Regions from separate parts of the Cupriavidus sp. HMR-1 genome, predicted to be linked through region 2. Evidence: predicted binding sites of a transcription regulator. Region 2 holds the regulator's gene; the other holds the start of a gene.
The links. Region 2 encodes NrdR, which represses ribonucleotide reductase genes. Its sites were predicted from a motif close to CACNANATNTNGTG; they were not measured.

Region 1 (7,935 bases), on a different contig from region 2:
TGGACGCAAGGCGCTTGTCACCGGCGCGCCCTGGGCCACGCACTTCATTGTCAGCGCGAACACGGATGCCGGTCCGACGCTGTTCTGGGTCGAACGCACGGCGCCGGGCCTGACGTTGATCGAAGCCCCCACCTTTGACGGCGGCCGTACTGCTGACCTGATACTGGCCGACGTGCCGGTGAGCGCCGCACAAGTGCTGGGAATGCCTGGCGGCGCATTGCCGCTGCTGGAGCAATTGAGCGACACCGCCACCGTGGCGCTGTGTGCCGAAGCCACCGGCGCCACGGCGCGAATGCTGGAGGACACCGTCGAGTACGCGCGTCAGCGCCAGCAGTTCGGGCAGGCCATCGGCAGCTTCCAGGCGCTGCAGCATCGCATGGCCGACATGTACATGTTGCACGAGCAGGCCGTCGCCCTCACACAGGTGGCTGCCATGCGTCTTGCTGGCGAGCCACATGAGCGCGCGCTGGGTGCCAGCACCGCCAAGGCCCATGTCGACGAAGCAGGCCGCCGCATCGGGGAGGGCGCGGTGCAGATCCACGGCGGCATGGGCGTGACCGAGGAAACGGCGGTCGGCCACTACTTCAAGCGTGTCACCGCCATCGGCCTGCAGTTCGGCAACGTTGCCTACCATCTGCGCCGTTGTGTCGACCTGCGCTACCCGGCCAACGCATAAGGATCGCCATGGATATCGACGACTCTCCGCAAGACCTGCAGTTTCGCGCCGAGGTGCGCGCCTGGATCTCCGAAGCGTTTGATGACGAGCTTCGCGCCATGATGGCGCAATCGAAGAACGGCCATCTCGACAAGGCGGCACAGGTACGCTGGCAAAAGGCGCTGCACGCGCGTGGCTGGGCCGCACCGAATTGGCCGCAAGCACATGGCGGCCCTGGTTGGACACCCACGCAACGTCACCTCTTCCAGAGCGAACTGGCCGCCGCCGGTTGCCCGGCAGTGTCGCCGATGGGGCTCAAGATGGTGGCGCCCGTCATCATGAAGTACGGCAGCCCCGAGCAACAGGCCCGCTTCCTGCCGCGCATCCTGGCGTCCGACGACTGGTGGTGCCAGGGCTACTCCGAACCGAACTCAGGCTCCGACCTGGCATCGTTGCAGATGCGCGCGACACGCGGCATCGATGCGGATGGCGAGCACTACATCCTCAACGGTTCGAAGATCTGGACGACGCACGCCCAGTGGGCCGACTGGATGTTCTGTCTGGTGCGGACCTCGCGCGAGGGCAGGCCGCAGGAGGGGATTACGTTCCTGCTGCTCGACATGCGCACGCCGGGTATCACCGTATCGGCGCTGCCTACGCTCGACGGCCCGATGGAAGGCCAGCAGGAGGTCAATCAGGTTTTCTTTGACGATGTGCGCGTGCCGGCCGCCCAACGCATTGGCGACGAGGGCATGGGCTGGACCATTGCCAAGTACCTGCTCGAGTTCGAGCGTGGCGGTAGCTTCGCGCCGATGCTGCACCGGCAACTGGACAAGGTGGTTGCCATGGCCGCCGCTCAGCCCGGTGAGGATGGCACCGGGCGGCTGATCGAGGATCCCGTCTTCCGGCAACGGCTGGGCGCCATGTATGTGCGCGTGGCGGCGGCCGAGGCGGCGGAGTTGCGGCTGTTCTCCGGCGTGGCCTCGGGTACGTCGATTGGCGCGGCGTCGAGCATGATCAAGTTGGTCGGAACCGAGACGGCACAGGCCATCTCCGAGCTAGCCGTCGACGCGCTCGGACCCTATGCGCTGCCATTCGTGCGGGATACCTGGGCCGAGATCCAGGGACGCGCTGCCGACCCGCGTCTGGGCCCCGACGATGCCGCCCCGATCGCGCCGCGCTACTTCAACTACCGCAAGGCATCGATCTACGGTGGTTCGAGCGAGGTCCAGCGCAACATCATCGCGCGACAGGTATTGCGGCTCTGAGCGCCCGCTTTGGCGTCCCTCGACGCCATTTGTCACCAGTACCCATCCTATCAATCAGAAAAGGAGACAAGGCTCATGGAGACGGAATACCTCGCGACGCTGCCCAGCGCGATTCGCCACTTCGCCCGGGAGCGGGCCGGGGCCATTGCGTACGCCTTCGAAGGCCGCGAGACCACGTTTGCCGATTTCGATCGCCATACGGATCGTGTGGCGCAGGCCCTGCTGGCCGACGGCGTGAAGGCTGGCGACCGCATCGCCTATGTCGGCAAGAACAGCGACCACTATTTCGAACTGTTCTTTGGCGCGGCCAAGATGGGGGCCGTCATTGCGCCGGTGAGCTGGCGGCTGGCAGGGCCTGAAATCCAGTACATCGTCTCGCACTGCGACGCGACGCTGGTCTTTGTAGGGCCCGAGTCATCGGCATCGGTTCGCAACCTGCTGCCAGCGCTGCCACTGGTGCGCCGCGCCGTGGCGATGGAGGGCGGGGAGCCAGACTGGCCGACCTACACGGACTGGCGCGACGCCTGCCCGGATACGCCACCTGCGCACGAAGCGAAGCCCGCCGACGTGGTGCTGCAGCTCTACACCTCTGGCACTACCGGACGTCCCAAGGGCGTGATGCTGATGCATCGCAACCTGACCAGTGGTACCGAGATCTCGCTGCGCGAAGGCGCCGACTGGTCGCTATGGAACGACGATGATGTGTCGCTGGTGGCCATGCCGGTGGCGCATATCGGCGGTTCGGGCTGGGGCGTGCGCGGTGTTCTAGTCGGCTGCAAGGGTGTCGTGGCGCGCGAATTCGATCCGGGCAAGGTGCTCGACTATATCGAGCATGACCGCATCAGCAAGCTGTTCATGGTGCCGGCCGCGATGCAGATCGTGCTGCGCGATCCGCGCGCGCGCCAGGTGGACTATTCACGCCTCAAGCACATGCTGTACGGCTCGTCGCCAATTCCCGCGGCGCTGCTGCGCGAGGGCATGGCGGTGTTTGGCTGCGGCTTCGTGCAGCAGTACGGCATGACGGAGACCACGGGCACGATCGTGGCACTGCCGCCCGAAGACCATACGCCCGCCGATGTCCCGCGCATGCGCGCCGCCGGCAAGGCCATGCCCGGTAGCGAGGTGGCGGTGGTCGGGCCGGATGGCCAGAGGCTGGCTGCCGGCGAGGTGGGCGAAGTGGTGATCCGCTCGCCGCAGAACATGGCGGGCTACTGGAAGCAGGAGGAAGAGACCGCCCGCACCATCGACGCCGACGGCTGGCTGCGCAGTGGCGATGCCGGCTACATGGACGCGGACGGTTACCTCTATATCCACGACCGGGTCAAGGACATGATCATCAGCGGCGGGGAGAACATCTACCCGGCCGAGGTGGAGAGTGCCATCTACGGCCACCCGGCCGTTGCCGACGTGGCCGTGATCGGTGTGCCGGACGAGCGGTGGGGCGAGGCGGTCAAGGCGATGGTGGTGCTGCGCCCGGGTGTGGCCGCTGATGCCGACAGCATTCTGGGCTGGGCGCGCGAGCGCATCGCGGGTTTCAAGGTGCCCAAGAGCATCGACTTCATCGACGCCATGCCGCGCAATCCATCCGGCAAGCTGCTGCGCCGGGCGCTGCGGGAGCCGTACTGGACGGGCCGCACCCGGCAGGTGAACTAGGCACTCCGGGGCCGGGGAAGGGCACATCCGGCGGCAGATGCCGCCGGGCGGTCGAGGTCGGGGTCGCCCTCCGGGCCATACCCGGTCGATGCGCCACCCGATGCGTCGTCCCCCCGCGGCGGTGCCGCCGTTTGATCTGCCGCAACACTACCTATGGTATCGATATAGATAATCCATCCCATATTTTGTGCGTAAGCACGGGAGGGGTGCGATGCAGCAGAACATCCGGGGCGCGACGACTGTCGACGTCGAGTCGTCCATCAATGAATACCTGGACCGCAAGGACTGGCGGATTCACGCCAATGCCAACCAGGGTTATTCGCTGGGCGGCCTGATCCTCAATGTGGCCGGCAAGGTCACCGCCAACTACTGGCTTTCGCATGTCTACGCGCCCGAGGCTGGCGCCGCGCACCGGGAAGGCGACCTCCATATCCACGATCTCGACATGCTGTCCGGCTACTGCGCCGGCTGGTCGTTGCGCACTCTGCTCCATGAAGGCCTCAACGGCGTGCCTGGCAAGGTGGAAGCCGCGCCGCCGCGGCATATGTCGAGCGCAGTCGGGCAGATCGTGAATTTCCTGGGGACGATGCAGAACGAATGGGCCGGCGCGCAGGCCTTCTCGTCGTTCGACATCTATATGGCGCCCTTCATCCGCAAGGACGCGATGACGTACCCCGAGGTCAGGCAGCACATCCAGGAGCTGATCTACAACCTCAACGTGCCGTCGCGCTGGGGCACGCAGACGCCATTCACTAACCTGACGTTCGACTGGACATGTCCCGACGATCTCAAGGAACAGGTGCCCGTCATCGGCGGCGAGGAAATGCCGTTCCGCTATGGCGACCTGCAGGCGGAGATGGACATGATCAACCGTGCGTACATCGAGGTGATGACGCAGGGCGATGCCAAAGGGCGCGTCTTCACGTTCCCGATCCCCACCTACAACATCACGCCGGATTTCCCGTGGGAAAGCGAGAACGCCGCGCGGCTGTTCGAGATGACGGCGAAATACGGCCTGCCGTACTTCCAGAACTTCGTGAACTCGGACCTGACGCCCAATATGGTCAGGTCCATGTGCTGCCGCCTGCAACTGGATCTGCGTGAATTGCTCAAGCGCGGCAACGGTTTGTTCGGCAGTGCGGAGCAGACCGGGTCCCTGGGTGTGGTCACCATCAACTGCGCGCGACTCGGTTATCTGTATCGAGGCGATGAAGGCGCACTACTGAGCCGGCTTGATTCACTGCTGGACATGGGCCGCGACACGCTGGAGGCCAAGCGCGAGCGTATCCAGCAACTGATGGACGAAGGGCTGTTCCCCTACACGAAGCGCTACCTGGGCACACTGCGCAATCATTTCTCGACGCTTGGCGTGAACGGCATCAACGAGATGATCCGCAATTTCTCGGGCGATGCGTACGACATCACTACGGAAGCCGGGCACGCGATGGCGGTGCGTCTGCTGGACCATGTGCGCGGGCGGATCGTCGAATTCCAGGAAGCCACGGGCCACATGTACAACCTGGAGGCCACGCCCGCGGAAGGCACCACGTATCGCTTCGCGCGTGAAGACCGCAAGCGCTGGCCTGACATCCTGCAGGCCGGCACGGCCGATCAGCCCTACTACACGAACTCGTCGCAGTTGCCCGTCGGCTTTACCGACGATCCATTCGAGGCGCTGGCACGTCAGGAATCCCTGCAATCGAAGTACACCGGGGGCACGGTCCTGCATCTCTACATGGGCGAGCGACTGTCCAGCGGCGAGGCCTGCAAGCGGATGGTGCGTCGCGCGCTGGAGTCGTTCCGGCTGCCTTACATCACGATCACGCCGACGTTCTCCGTCTGCCCCAAGCACGGCTATCTGGCCGGCGAACACCGCTTCTGCCCGAAGTGCGACGAGGACATTCTCGCGCGCAAACGCGCCGCGCTGGCGGCGTGAGGTTTCCCGATTTTCAACCCGACGTTTCGCACATGAGGAGCAACGCCATGACTGATCTCGCTGTCGCCCGCCATTTCTCGATCGAACCCGCACTGACACTCAAGGACGAAGAGCGCCAACCCTGCGAAGTTTGGACCCGCGTGATGGGCTACCACCGTCCGGTGGCGAGCTTCAACACCGGCAAGAAGGGCGAGCATGCCGAGCGCACGTTCTTCGATGAGGCCCGCTGCGCGGCCTGAGCCCATCTTGGCAGACCTGAAAGTCGGCGGTTTCACACCGCTGACCAGCATCGACTTTCCCGGGCGGCTGGCCGCGGTGGTGTTCTGCCAGGGATGCCCCTGGCGTTGCGACTACTGCCATAACCCGCATCTGATTCCGGTCGGCAGCCCGTCAGCGCGGGCCTGGGAAGACGTGCTGGTATTCCTGGCGCGGCGGCGTGGCCTGCTGGATGGCGTGGTGTTTTCCGGCGGAGAGCCCACGCTGCAGGCCGCGCTACCCGCCGCCATGCGCGATGTGCGGCAACTGGGTTTCGAGGTCGCCCTGCACACGGCCGGCATGTATCCGGACCGCCTGGAGGCTGCGCTGCCATGGGTCGACTGGGTTGGCTTCGATATCAAGGCGCCCGCGCACCGCTACGACCACGTGACCGGCACGCCCGGAAGCGCCACACGCGTGATGGACTCGCTGGAGCGTCTGGTGGCAAGCGGTGTCGCCTATGAATGTCGCACGACCTGGGACCCCGAGCTATTCGATGAGGCCGAATTGATGGCGCTGCTGCATACGCTGGCGGAGAAGGGCGTCCAGCGCTGGTCGTTGCAAGTCTGCAATCGCGCCGGAATGCCGGTGCCGCACCCGGCGGGGATTGCAGACCGCATCGCAGCGGCGTGCCCGCGGATTGCCGTGCGAATGCAAGCCTGATTTACTCAGCCACGAAGCGTTGCCACGCGCCGGTTTCCTGACACACGCCAACCCTTTCGCAATGTAGTCGGACCTGCTCTTCGTCGAGATCGCGTGCAATTGATACGTCGCTGTCGAACGCGATCTTGAGCGCCCGTGCCACGTGGGCATTCTCGATGGGAAGTTCCCAGGTCAGGAATAGCTGGGTGCAATCCTGATTCGTCGGAAAGTCGGCGGCATTGAAACGGCTGCTGCCGCGCGGAATCACTGCGTGAGGCTGACAGGTATCGAAGATCAGCACCGTGCCCCGCTGCAGCGGAATACGAAGATCCAGCAAGGGGAAGTGGACGTCCTGTCCCTTGTCATCGCTCAGGAAGAGATTGCAGAATGCGGCGCCGCCATACTGGTCGCCGTCATGGTGATACCGCGCCCCGCGACAGACCATAAGCGCGACATCGCTCGCGGCCAGCACTTCGGGCAGGCCGAGCGTGCTTGTCCAATCCGAGACGGCGCGCACGCAGCACGAATAATCCGACCAACGCGCGCGTGCTCGCGCCAGGGGCATGACCTCGACATCCCCCACTTCCAGGTTCATGTGATGTGAGATTTCGCGCGCCCAGTCTGCGGTCAGCCGGGCGGGGGGCTCTGGAATGTCGACGGTGCCGGAGAGCACGACGTCACTCACGCGCCGGCTGCGAATGGCGTCGCCACTCCAGTAGTAGGCGGTGAGGGAATCCTGAAGATGAGGTTGCGGGTGGCTGCGGCTCATAGGCTGCAGTGTAATGCGTTAGCCGGGGCCGTGGGGACGGCCCCAACTGTGGAAACGCTACCAGGTGTACTTCACGCCCACACGAAGCGCGTACTGGTAGAAGCTCTGCGCGCCCCACGCCCCCGACACATTGGTCCATCCAGTCCAGCGCTTGCTGAACTGGGCATTGGCACCAATCTTCACCTCGTAGCGGTTGCTCGGATACATGCTGCCCAGCGGGAGTTCGTTGAACGAGATGTTGCTGGATACACCGGTGTGCCACCAGTTCAGCGTCAGGTAAGGCTGCCACGTGGTCTTGCCTTCCTCGCGCACATACGTCCGGTGAAACCGCACGCCCAGGCGCGAAATCCAGCCGTGGGAGTTCGCCCCGTTGATCTGGGTGCCGTTGGGCTCGGTGATGTTGTCTTCGTTGTAGCCCACGTAGATCAACTGGCCCTGCGGCTCGACGATCCAGTTGCTGCGCGTCGGGATGGCGTAGCCGGTCTCGCCCGAGACGGCCCAGCCGGTAGCGTTGTAGCGCACGGTCGGCAGCAGTTGGCCTTCGACGCGATTGGCGAACCAGCCGTACTGGAACCAGGTGTCGACGTAGGCGCCCAGCTTCTGCTCGTCGTTCTGGTACCACGTGCCGTAAGCGCCAACGCTCCAGCCCTCGACCTTGCCCTTCGCGCTGAACGGGTTGCCCCGGGCGTTCGCATCGGTGCTGGCAAAGCCGTAGCTACCCATCACGCCAAGGTGCCCGCGATCGTTGCCGTCGTCG
Region 2 (7,935 bases):
TGTTCTGCGCGAGATGCGCGGTGTCGCCGTCGACCTGCCACATACCGAGCTCGAACGTATCGAAGGTCGACTTGCCGGGCACGACCGGCCCCCCGTTCAAGGTTGGCGATACCACGGCGATTGGCGTGCCAAACCGGTCATCGAACGGCACACCGGTTACGGCGCGCACGAGCGTGCCATCCGGCTCCGTCTGCATGACCGACTCTCCGCTGGCCGCTTCGATCAGGTAGCTGCGAGTGCGCCCGTCGGGTGTTAACGTGGTGAAGCTCAGATGCGCCGGGCCAACGTTGTCCAGCGTCGTGATCGATTCCCCAGGATGGGGGAGTGGCAGAGTCCAGCCATTCGCATCGGTGTCCAACTGGGGCTGGCCCGCACGGAGGATCACGCCATTGCCTGACACGATGGCGTCGATCCGTGAGGGGGTGCCGCGCGGACCGCGCCCATCGGGAATTGCGGAAAGCTCGCCACCGCCCGCGTAGATGACGAGCGGTCCGCTGGACGGATGCATGATGATTGGCGCCTCGGCGGTGGCACTTCCGCGCTGACGATGCAGGCATCGTGCTGGCTCCGCCTGCTGCGCGGCGCCGAGGTGATCGAGTCCGAATCGCCAGAGTCTGCCGGTGTCGTCGACGACGTATGCGGCACGGGCGTGGCCACTTGCGTTGGCAAGCACGCTGGCTGCGAGCAGCCGAGTCCTGGTGGTGTCTGCACCGCATCCGGTCGAGGGCAGATATAGCCTTGGCACCGTGCCGGATGGGAGTCCATTCACGATGGGCCGATCAAGCGGCAGCAATGCAATCCCGGCGGGTGAGCCGGTTTCCGGTGTCGCGGTGATGATGGTCAGCGCGGCCCAGCGACGTGCGCCGTGCTCGATCCACATGAGTGCGCGGATCGGGCCCTGGCCTGTCAATGGCAACGCCTCGGAAGCAGGAATTTCCCAGAGCAGCCGGATCGGCGCTTCGCTTTCCGGTGACGAGACATCCAGGGCGAACACGGCGGCCGGCCGCCTGTCCGTCGACGGGATGCCGCACAACAACAGCGTTCGCCAGACGCCGGATGGATCCGCATCGATGCTATCCGGGCGCGGGCAAGGCGCCACGGGCATGGCGCTGCCCGGTACGGTGAGGGCGGCGGAACCGGCCAGCGCGGCGCGCGGGAGGAATCCTGCAAGTTCCTTGCCGGTCACGGCATCGAACCCATGCACGATGCCGTCGCGTGTACCGATCCAGACGGTGACCGCGCGGTTTGCGTGACGCAGGCGAAATTGGGCGTGGCCCGGTTGCATCGGCAGCCAGGCTGGGGCTGCCACAACGCGCACGCGGGCGCCAGCGCCGCTGGCCAATCGCGTGTCGCGCGGGCGAAGTGTGGCGTCCGTCCTGTCGCCTCGCAACCATGCGAGCCGTCTCGTGCCATTGCCACTGGGCTCGGGGGTGTGAAGTTCTGCCTGGGCGTCGGCGTCGATGGAGCGCCAATGGAATGGCACGAGACGATCGCCACCGAGGTATAGCCTGCGCGAGGCGGTATCGCGCAGGTCAAGCTCGGCGCCCGCCTCCCATTTCGTGAGCACGGTGGAAGTGTGGATGCGCGCGGTGCGGAAGACGATTGCATGGAGCCGGCCGGTCCATGGAAAACTGCCTGCCGAGATGCGGTAGCTGAGCGGAAGCTGACCGGTCGTGGAGCCATGGCTGGGGGCGGTCATGCTCAGCCAAAGTGCAAGGATGACGATGCCGTCGAAGCATGTGCGATGGCGCATCACGGCTGAAACTCCGTCTGGAGCAGAGCCCGGACGCCGGTGTCGCGCCCAAAGCCTAGCGCCGTGATGCGAAAGCGCGGCCAGGCGTCGGCTGTCAGGCCGGTTCGATCATCAAGGGGTTCGATCACGTAACGAGGTGCCGTGGTCGCTCCGATGACATCGGCGGGCAGGATTGGCATGGTGATACGCGTGAACGTGCCGGTTTCGATGCCGAGATCTGCGGGCAAATTGCCCTCGAGCCATGGCATCCATGCCGTCATGTCGCCATCGGCCATGCACAGTCCGCGTTGTGCTCCCGTCCCACACGTTCCGGGCGTTGGCCATGACGCCAGTCGCCCGCCGCCGACGTCCGCGATGGCGGCGATCAGATCTGCTTCCGCGTCGAGCAGCGCCACCTCGGCCGCGCGGAAGGCGATCTCGCGGTCCAGCCACTGGCTCGTCATGCTTCGCCCGGCAAACAGCAGGTGCGCGGCGGCGGCGCCGATGCTACCCATCATCAGTAGCAGGCTGGAGAGGAATGCCAGTAGCGCCGCACCGGAATGTGGGCGGAGGTTCAGCATAGGGCTTCCCGGCATGGAGACGGATTGCGTAGACGAACGGTCGTGGTGAAGGTTCGTTGTCTCGGCGCGCGACTGACAGTCGGGCGGTGTCCCTGGACGACGAGCGTGACCTGTACCGCTCGCACGTGATGCCAGGCGAGTTGTCGCTGTCGCGCCACGTCTTGAGCGTCGAGCAGAGCGGGGACGCGATCACTCTCGCCCTGGCCATCGCCCTCATCGACCATGCCGAAACGCAATTGCATCGACTCGACGCCGCGCACAAGGGTGCCGGATGTGTAGGCGTGTGCCTGCGCGCGGTTGTCGCTGCGGCGCGGGTAACGGCACAGCAACTGGGGAACGCCATCGCTACCGTTGCCGATATAGAAGACGTTGGTCGCGGCATGGTGTGCTGGCGGCGCGATGCCGTCGCCAACTGTTTTTGCAGGCAGCGCGTAGCCACTGCAGTCAGTCATCGTGCCGTCGGCCAGGCTTGGGTCGGTTGCCCGGCCGCTGCCGGAAAATCGCACCAGCAGTGCATCGCTGCCACGGACGCCGCGTCGCCCACATTCCAGCCCGTCATCGATCGACGGCGCACCACAATCGTCATGGCCTTCAAGCGGCCCCTGTGGGGCAGGGTGTGCGGGCTCCAGCGCAACCTGCGTGGGAATCCAGCCCGCATGCCGGATCGCATGCGCGATGATGGCCAATGCGCGCTGACCGCGCTCTTCGATCTCGATCCCGTCTGCCACACTGGCATAGGCGTCCCGCATGACCTGCCACATGGTCAGCGCAGCGAGCATTGCAATCGTGCCAAGCGCGACACCGATCATCATGCCCACCAAGGTGAAGCCGTGTTGCTGCGATCTTGGCCTCATGGTGCTACCCACAATGCCAGCCGGGTAGGCATGGTGTCAATTCCGGCTGCATCCGTCGGAGAACGGCTCTCGATGGTCGCGATCGCGAGGCGTTTGTCTGGCACGCAACGCTCTTGCTGCCCGGCCAATCCGCAAAGCGGGATCGGGAGCGCGTCGTTGCCGGGTGGCTGCAGTGCCATTGCACTTGCTTCGGCCAGTTCAGCGGCCCGCATCAGGGCGGTGGTCAGGTGTTCCTGTTCACCGGTCCAGCGCAGGCAGACCGTGCCGAGCATCCCCAGCGGTATCGCGCCGAGGCCGATGACGGCCAGGCTCAGCAATGCCTCGAACAGGACGTGACCTCGGCACGAAGTCAATGAAGGGGAACGGGGGTGAAGGCGGGCAACCATGGCGTATCGGTTCGATTGGAACGGAAGGCCACGATAACGGCGGGGATGGTGTCAGGACGTGTCTGGCTGTGGAGGATTGGTGTCAGTGTGTTTCCGAGTCGAGCCCGGAAACATCCGAGTCAGTGCCAGAGTCGTCAGGGGCGTGACATCACGCAAGTCTGGCTTTCGAGGTCCGGGTTGCACACAGGCCGTGAGGCGGACCTGCAAGCGCGCTCGCTTGCCTCGCTCTACCCAAGAGCAGCAAGTGGTGATGAGACAGCGCTTCTGCGGTCCTTCCTACCCCTTTCGCGGGGTGGATGACGAGAATTCGTCGAGCATGTCCCGGAATTCGGAAACGTCCTCGAAGCTGCGATACACGGATGCAAAGCGGATATAGGCGATCTTGTCGAGCTTGCGAAGCTCGCGCATGACCAGCTCGCCGACCTGGCTGCTCGGGATTTCCTTCTCGCCCAGAGCCAGCAGTTTTTCTTCGATGCGAGTGATCGCTTCGTCGATGGCCTCGGCGGAAACTGGCCGCTTGCGCAGTGCCAGCCGCATCGAATCCTTGAGCTTGGCGCGCGCGTAGTCCACGCGCGAGCCATTTTTCTTGACGATGGCGGGAAAGAACAGCTCGATCCGCTCGTAGGTGGTGAAGCGGCGGTCGCAGGCTTCGCAGCGGCGTCGGCGGCGCACGGTATCGCCATCTTCCGAGACGCGGCTGTCAAGAACCTGGGTGCTGGAATGACCGCAGAAGGGGCATTTCATGCCTGACCACCTGAATGTAAGAGCCTGACCGCATTTTGCATCTTCGATTTCTGTTGCGGTCCTGCGGTTGTTGAAACGGCGCTGTCACCATAGAGGTGACAGCGCCGTTCGTGTGCGCTAACTATAGCGCGATCGACTGGCGAATCAGCCGTAGACCGGGAAGCGACGGGTCAGTGCGGCAACCTGTTCGCGCACGGCGGCGATGTTGGCCTCGTCGTGCGGGTTGTCCAGCACGTCGGCGAGCAGGTTGGCCACCTGGCGGGCTTCTTCTTCCTTGAAGCCGCGCGTGGTCATGGCCGGCGAGCCCAGGCGGATGCCCGAGGTGACGAACGGCTTTTCCGGATCGTTCGGGATCGCGTTCTTGTTCACCGTGATATGGGCGTCGCCGAGGATCTTCTCGGCTTCCTTGCCGGTGATCTTCTTGGCGCGCAGGTCAACCAGCATCACGTGGCTTTCCGTACGGCCCGACACGATGCGCAGACCGCGGGCGATCAGCGTTTCGGCCAGTGCGGCGGCGTTCTTGACCACCTGTTCCTGATACGCCTTGAAGTCCGGCTGCAGCGCTTCCTTGAAGGCTACGGCCTTGCCGGCGATCACGTGCATCAGCGGGCCACCCTGGATGCCCGGGAAGATGGCCGAGTTGATGGCCTTCTCATGCTCGGCCTTCATCAGGATCACGCCGCCGCGCGGGCCGCGCAGGCTCTTGTGGGTGGTGGTGGTCACGAAGTCGGCGTGTGGCACCGGGTTCGGGTACACACCGGCGGCGATCAGGCCGGCGTAGTGGGCCATATCCACCATGAAGTAGGCGCCAACTGCCTTGGCAACCTTGGCGATGCGTTCGAAGTCGATGCGCAGCGCGAAAGCCGATGCGCCGGCGATGATCAGCTTCGGCTTCTTCTCGTGGGCCAGCTTTTCCAGCGCGTCGTAGTCGATGTCTTCCTGCGCGTTCAGGCCGTAGCTGACCACGTTGAACCACTTGCCGCTCATGTTCAGCGCCATGCCGTGGGTCAGGTGACCGCCTTCGGCCAGGCTCATGCCCATGATCGTGTCGCCCGGCTTGAGCATGGCGAAGAACACGCCCTGGTTGGCCTGCGAGCCCGAGTTCGGCTGCACGTTGGCGGCTTCGGCGCCAAACAGTTGCTTCACGCGGTCAATGGCGAGCTGCTCCACCACGTCCACGTACTCGCAACCGCCGTAGTAGCGCTTGCCGGGATAGCCTTCGGCGTACTTGTTGGTGAGCTGCGAACCCTGGGCGGCCATCACGGCCGGCGAGGTGTAGTTCTCGGAAGCGATCAGTTCGATGTGATCTTCCTGACGCTGGTTTTCTTTCTGGATTGCGGCAAAGACTTCGGGGTCGATTTGCTCGATCGTGAAGCGGCTACGTTCAAACATGGCGTGACTCGTCTGTTTAAAAGGGAGAGCGGATGGCACGGCCGGTACGGAAACCGGATGCCTGTCGACGCTACTCTGTATTGCGGAATTTTCGCGTATTAGGGCGCGCGGGGAAGGCACTGGCGTCCAGCACCGGGGGCGCGAAAACGCGACCAGCCGGTGCAGGGCGCACCCTGCTTCCCATTCGCTGCCCAGGCGAGCGGCAGGCGCATCGAATATCACGCCCAATGAACTTGCGCTTCCTCGTGGTAGTACCCACTGACTTCGCCAGTCGCGCAAGGTGGAATGGTTGCCGCAGAGTTTACGCGAGCAAGCGGCTTGCTGCAAGACGACGGCCGGCCCGGATGCGCGCCCGGCCCTGATCCGGCAAGGCCTGGCGAGGATTGGCTCGCAACTTGCTGTTGCAAAGTCACACACGGGTTTACCAGTGCACTCCGTTACAATGCCCGCCATGCCAAATTTCGTATGGCCGCTGCGCGTGTATTGGGAAGATACCGACGCAGGCGGCGTGGTGTTCTACGCCAACTACCTCAAATTCTTCGAGCGGGCCAGGACCGAATGGCTGCGCTCGCTCGGCGTCGAACAGCAGAGCCTCGCGGATTCGTCCGGCGTGGTCTTCATCGTCCGCAGCACGACTGTGGAATACAATGCGCCCGCCCGGCTGGACGACCAGCTCGAGATCCGTACGCATATCGAACGCGTCGGACCGGCGTCGGTCCAATTTGCCCAGGAAGCCTGGCGTGGCGAGCTGATGCTGGCCGCCGGCCAAATTCGAGTCGGATGTGTCGATAAAAGCACGTTCCGGCCGACCCCAATTCCTGCCCCTGTTCTCGCCACTATCAAAAACGCTCGATGAATCCAGTGACCGTCACGCAAGACCTGTCGATCATTTCGCTGGTACTTCACGCCAGTCTGCTGGCACAGGCCGTCATGGCCCTGCTGCTGGTGATGTCCCTGTTCTCGTGGACCTACATTTTCCGCAAGCACCTGGCACTGCGCGCCGCGCGCACGCAGACCGAGGGCTTCGAGCGCGATTTCTGGGCAGGCGGCGACCTGCAGGCGCTCTATAACAGTGCGGTCAACAATCGTCACAACACCGGCGCCCTGGAGCGGATCTTCGAATCGGGCATGGGCGAGTTCCTGAAGGCACGCGAGCGTGGCAACGAGGCCGGCGCGCTGCTCGACGCCGCCCGCCGCGCGATGCGCGCCGCGTACCAGCGTGAAATGGACGTGCTCGAATCGCACCTGCCGTTCCTGGCGTCGGTCGGTTCGGTCAGCCCTTATATCGGCCTGTTCGGCACGGTCTGGGGGATCATGAACGCATTCCGCGGTCTGTCGAATGTGCAGCAGGCAACGCTTGCATCGGTGGCGCCCGGTATCGCCGAGGCACTCGTGGCCACCGCGATCGGCCTGTTTGCAGCTATCCCGGCCGTGATCGCCTACAACCGGTATGCCACGGAAATCGACCGTCTGGCCATCCGGTTCGAAAGCTTCATGGAAGAATTCCTGAACATCCTTCAGCGCCAGACGCGTTAAACCGAGAGCGGGGGAGCACCAGTCATGGCAGCCATTCAGCGCCGCGGCGGATCACGCCGTCGGGCCAGTGCGGAAATCAACGTCGTGCCGTATATCGACGTGATGCTCGTGCTGCTCGTTATCTTCATGGTGGCAGCACCAATCGTGAACCCGGCCGTGGTGGACCTGCCGTCAGTGGCCAATGCCACGCCGCAGCAACAGACGCCGCCGATCATCGTCACCGTGCACGAGGACGGCGAGCTGACCGCGCGTGGCAAGGACAACGCCGGCAACGCGTTCGAGCGCAAGCTCGACAAGCGTGGCCTGATCGATTTCGTGCACCAGCGTCAGAATGAAAATCCGGACCAGCCGGTGGTGATTGCCGCCGACCGCTCCGTCAAGTACGAAGCCGTGCTCGACGTGATGTCCGTGTTGAAGGCCGATGGCGTCAAGCGCGTCGGCCTGATGGTGAAGTCCAAGTAAGCGCCTCAACGTCGCAACTCAAAGTGGCCAGCCTTTCGTCCCGTCATCCGCATCAACGGCCCGCGCGCGCGGTGGAAGCCGCCGCCTATCCGTACCAGCCAGTCAAGGAACGTGGCACGCTTCGCTCGTTCCTGCTGGCGCTGGTGATGCATCTGCTGCTCGGTATCGTGCTGTACTACGGTGTGCACTGGCAGAGCAGCACGCCGGTGGGAGCCGAGGCGGAGCTTTGGGAAGAGGTGCCGGACGTC

Region 1: D769_RS11785 (ribonucleoside triphosphate reductase) is a predicted target of NrdR. The motif match lies at 3,722-3,735, and genes of this name have one in related genera.

Annotation. Positions count from the first base shown of each region.
Region 1 is NZ_ANKP01000078.1:10,090-18,024, reverse strand. Features, by position in the region: gene D769_RS11800 (acyl-CoA dehydrogenase family protein) at 1-676, shown strand, start outside; gene D769_RS11795 (acyl-CoA dehydrogenase family protein) at 685-1,923, shown strand; gene D769_RS11790 (fatty acid--CoA ligase) at 1,999-3,576, shown strand; gene D769_RS11785 (ribonucleoside triphosphate reductase) at 3,788-5,512, shown strand; gene nrdD (anaerobic ribonucleoside-triphosphate reductase) at 5,560-5,751, shown strand; gene D769_RS11775 (anaerobic ribonucleoside-triphosphate reductase activating protein) at 5,729-6,430, shown strand; gene D769_RS11770 (hypothetical protein) at 6,432-7,178, opposite strand; gene D769_RS11765 (autotransporter outer membrane beta-barrel domain-containing protein) at 7,236-7,935, opposite strand, start outside.
Region 2 is NZ_ANKP01000029.1:56,564-64,498, forward strand. Features, by position in the region: gene D769_RS03800 (hypothetical protein) at 1-1,753, opposite strand, end outside; gene D769_RS03805 (pilus assembly protein) at 1,753-2,313, opposite strand; gene D769_RS03810 (PilW family protein) at 2,307-3,167, opposite strand; gene D769_RS03815 (hypothetical protein) at 3,164-3,520, opposite strand; gene nrdR (transcriptional regulator NrdR) at 3,830-4,297, opposite strand; gene glyA (serine hydroxymethyltransferase) at 4,442-5,689, opposite strand; ZMP/ZTP riboswitch at 5,872-5,974, opposite strand; gene ybgC (tol-pal system-associated acyl-CoA thioesterase) at 6,141-6,545, shown strand; gene tolQ (protein TolQ) at 6,542-7,225, shown strand; gene tolR (protein TolR) at 7,250-7,687, shown strand; gene tolA (cell envelope integrity protein TolA) at 7,711-7,935, shown strand, end outside.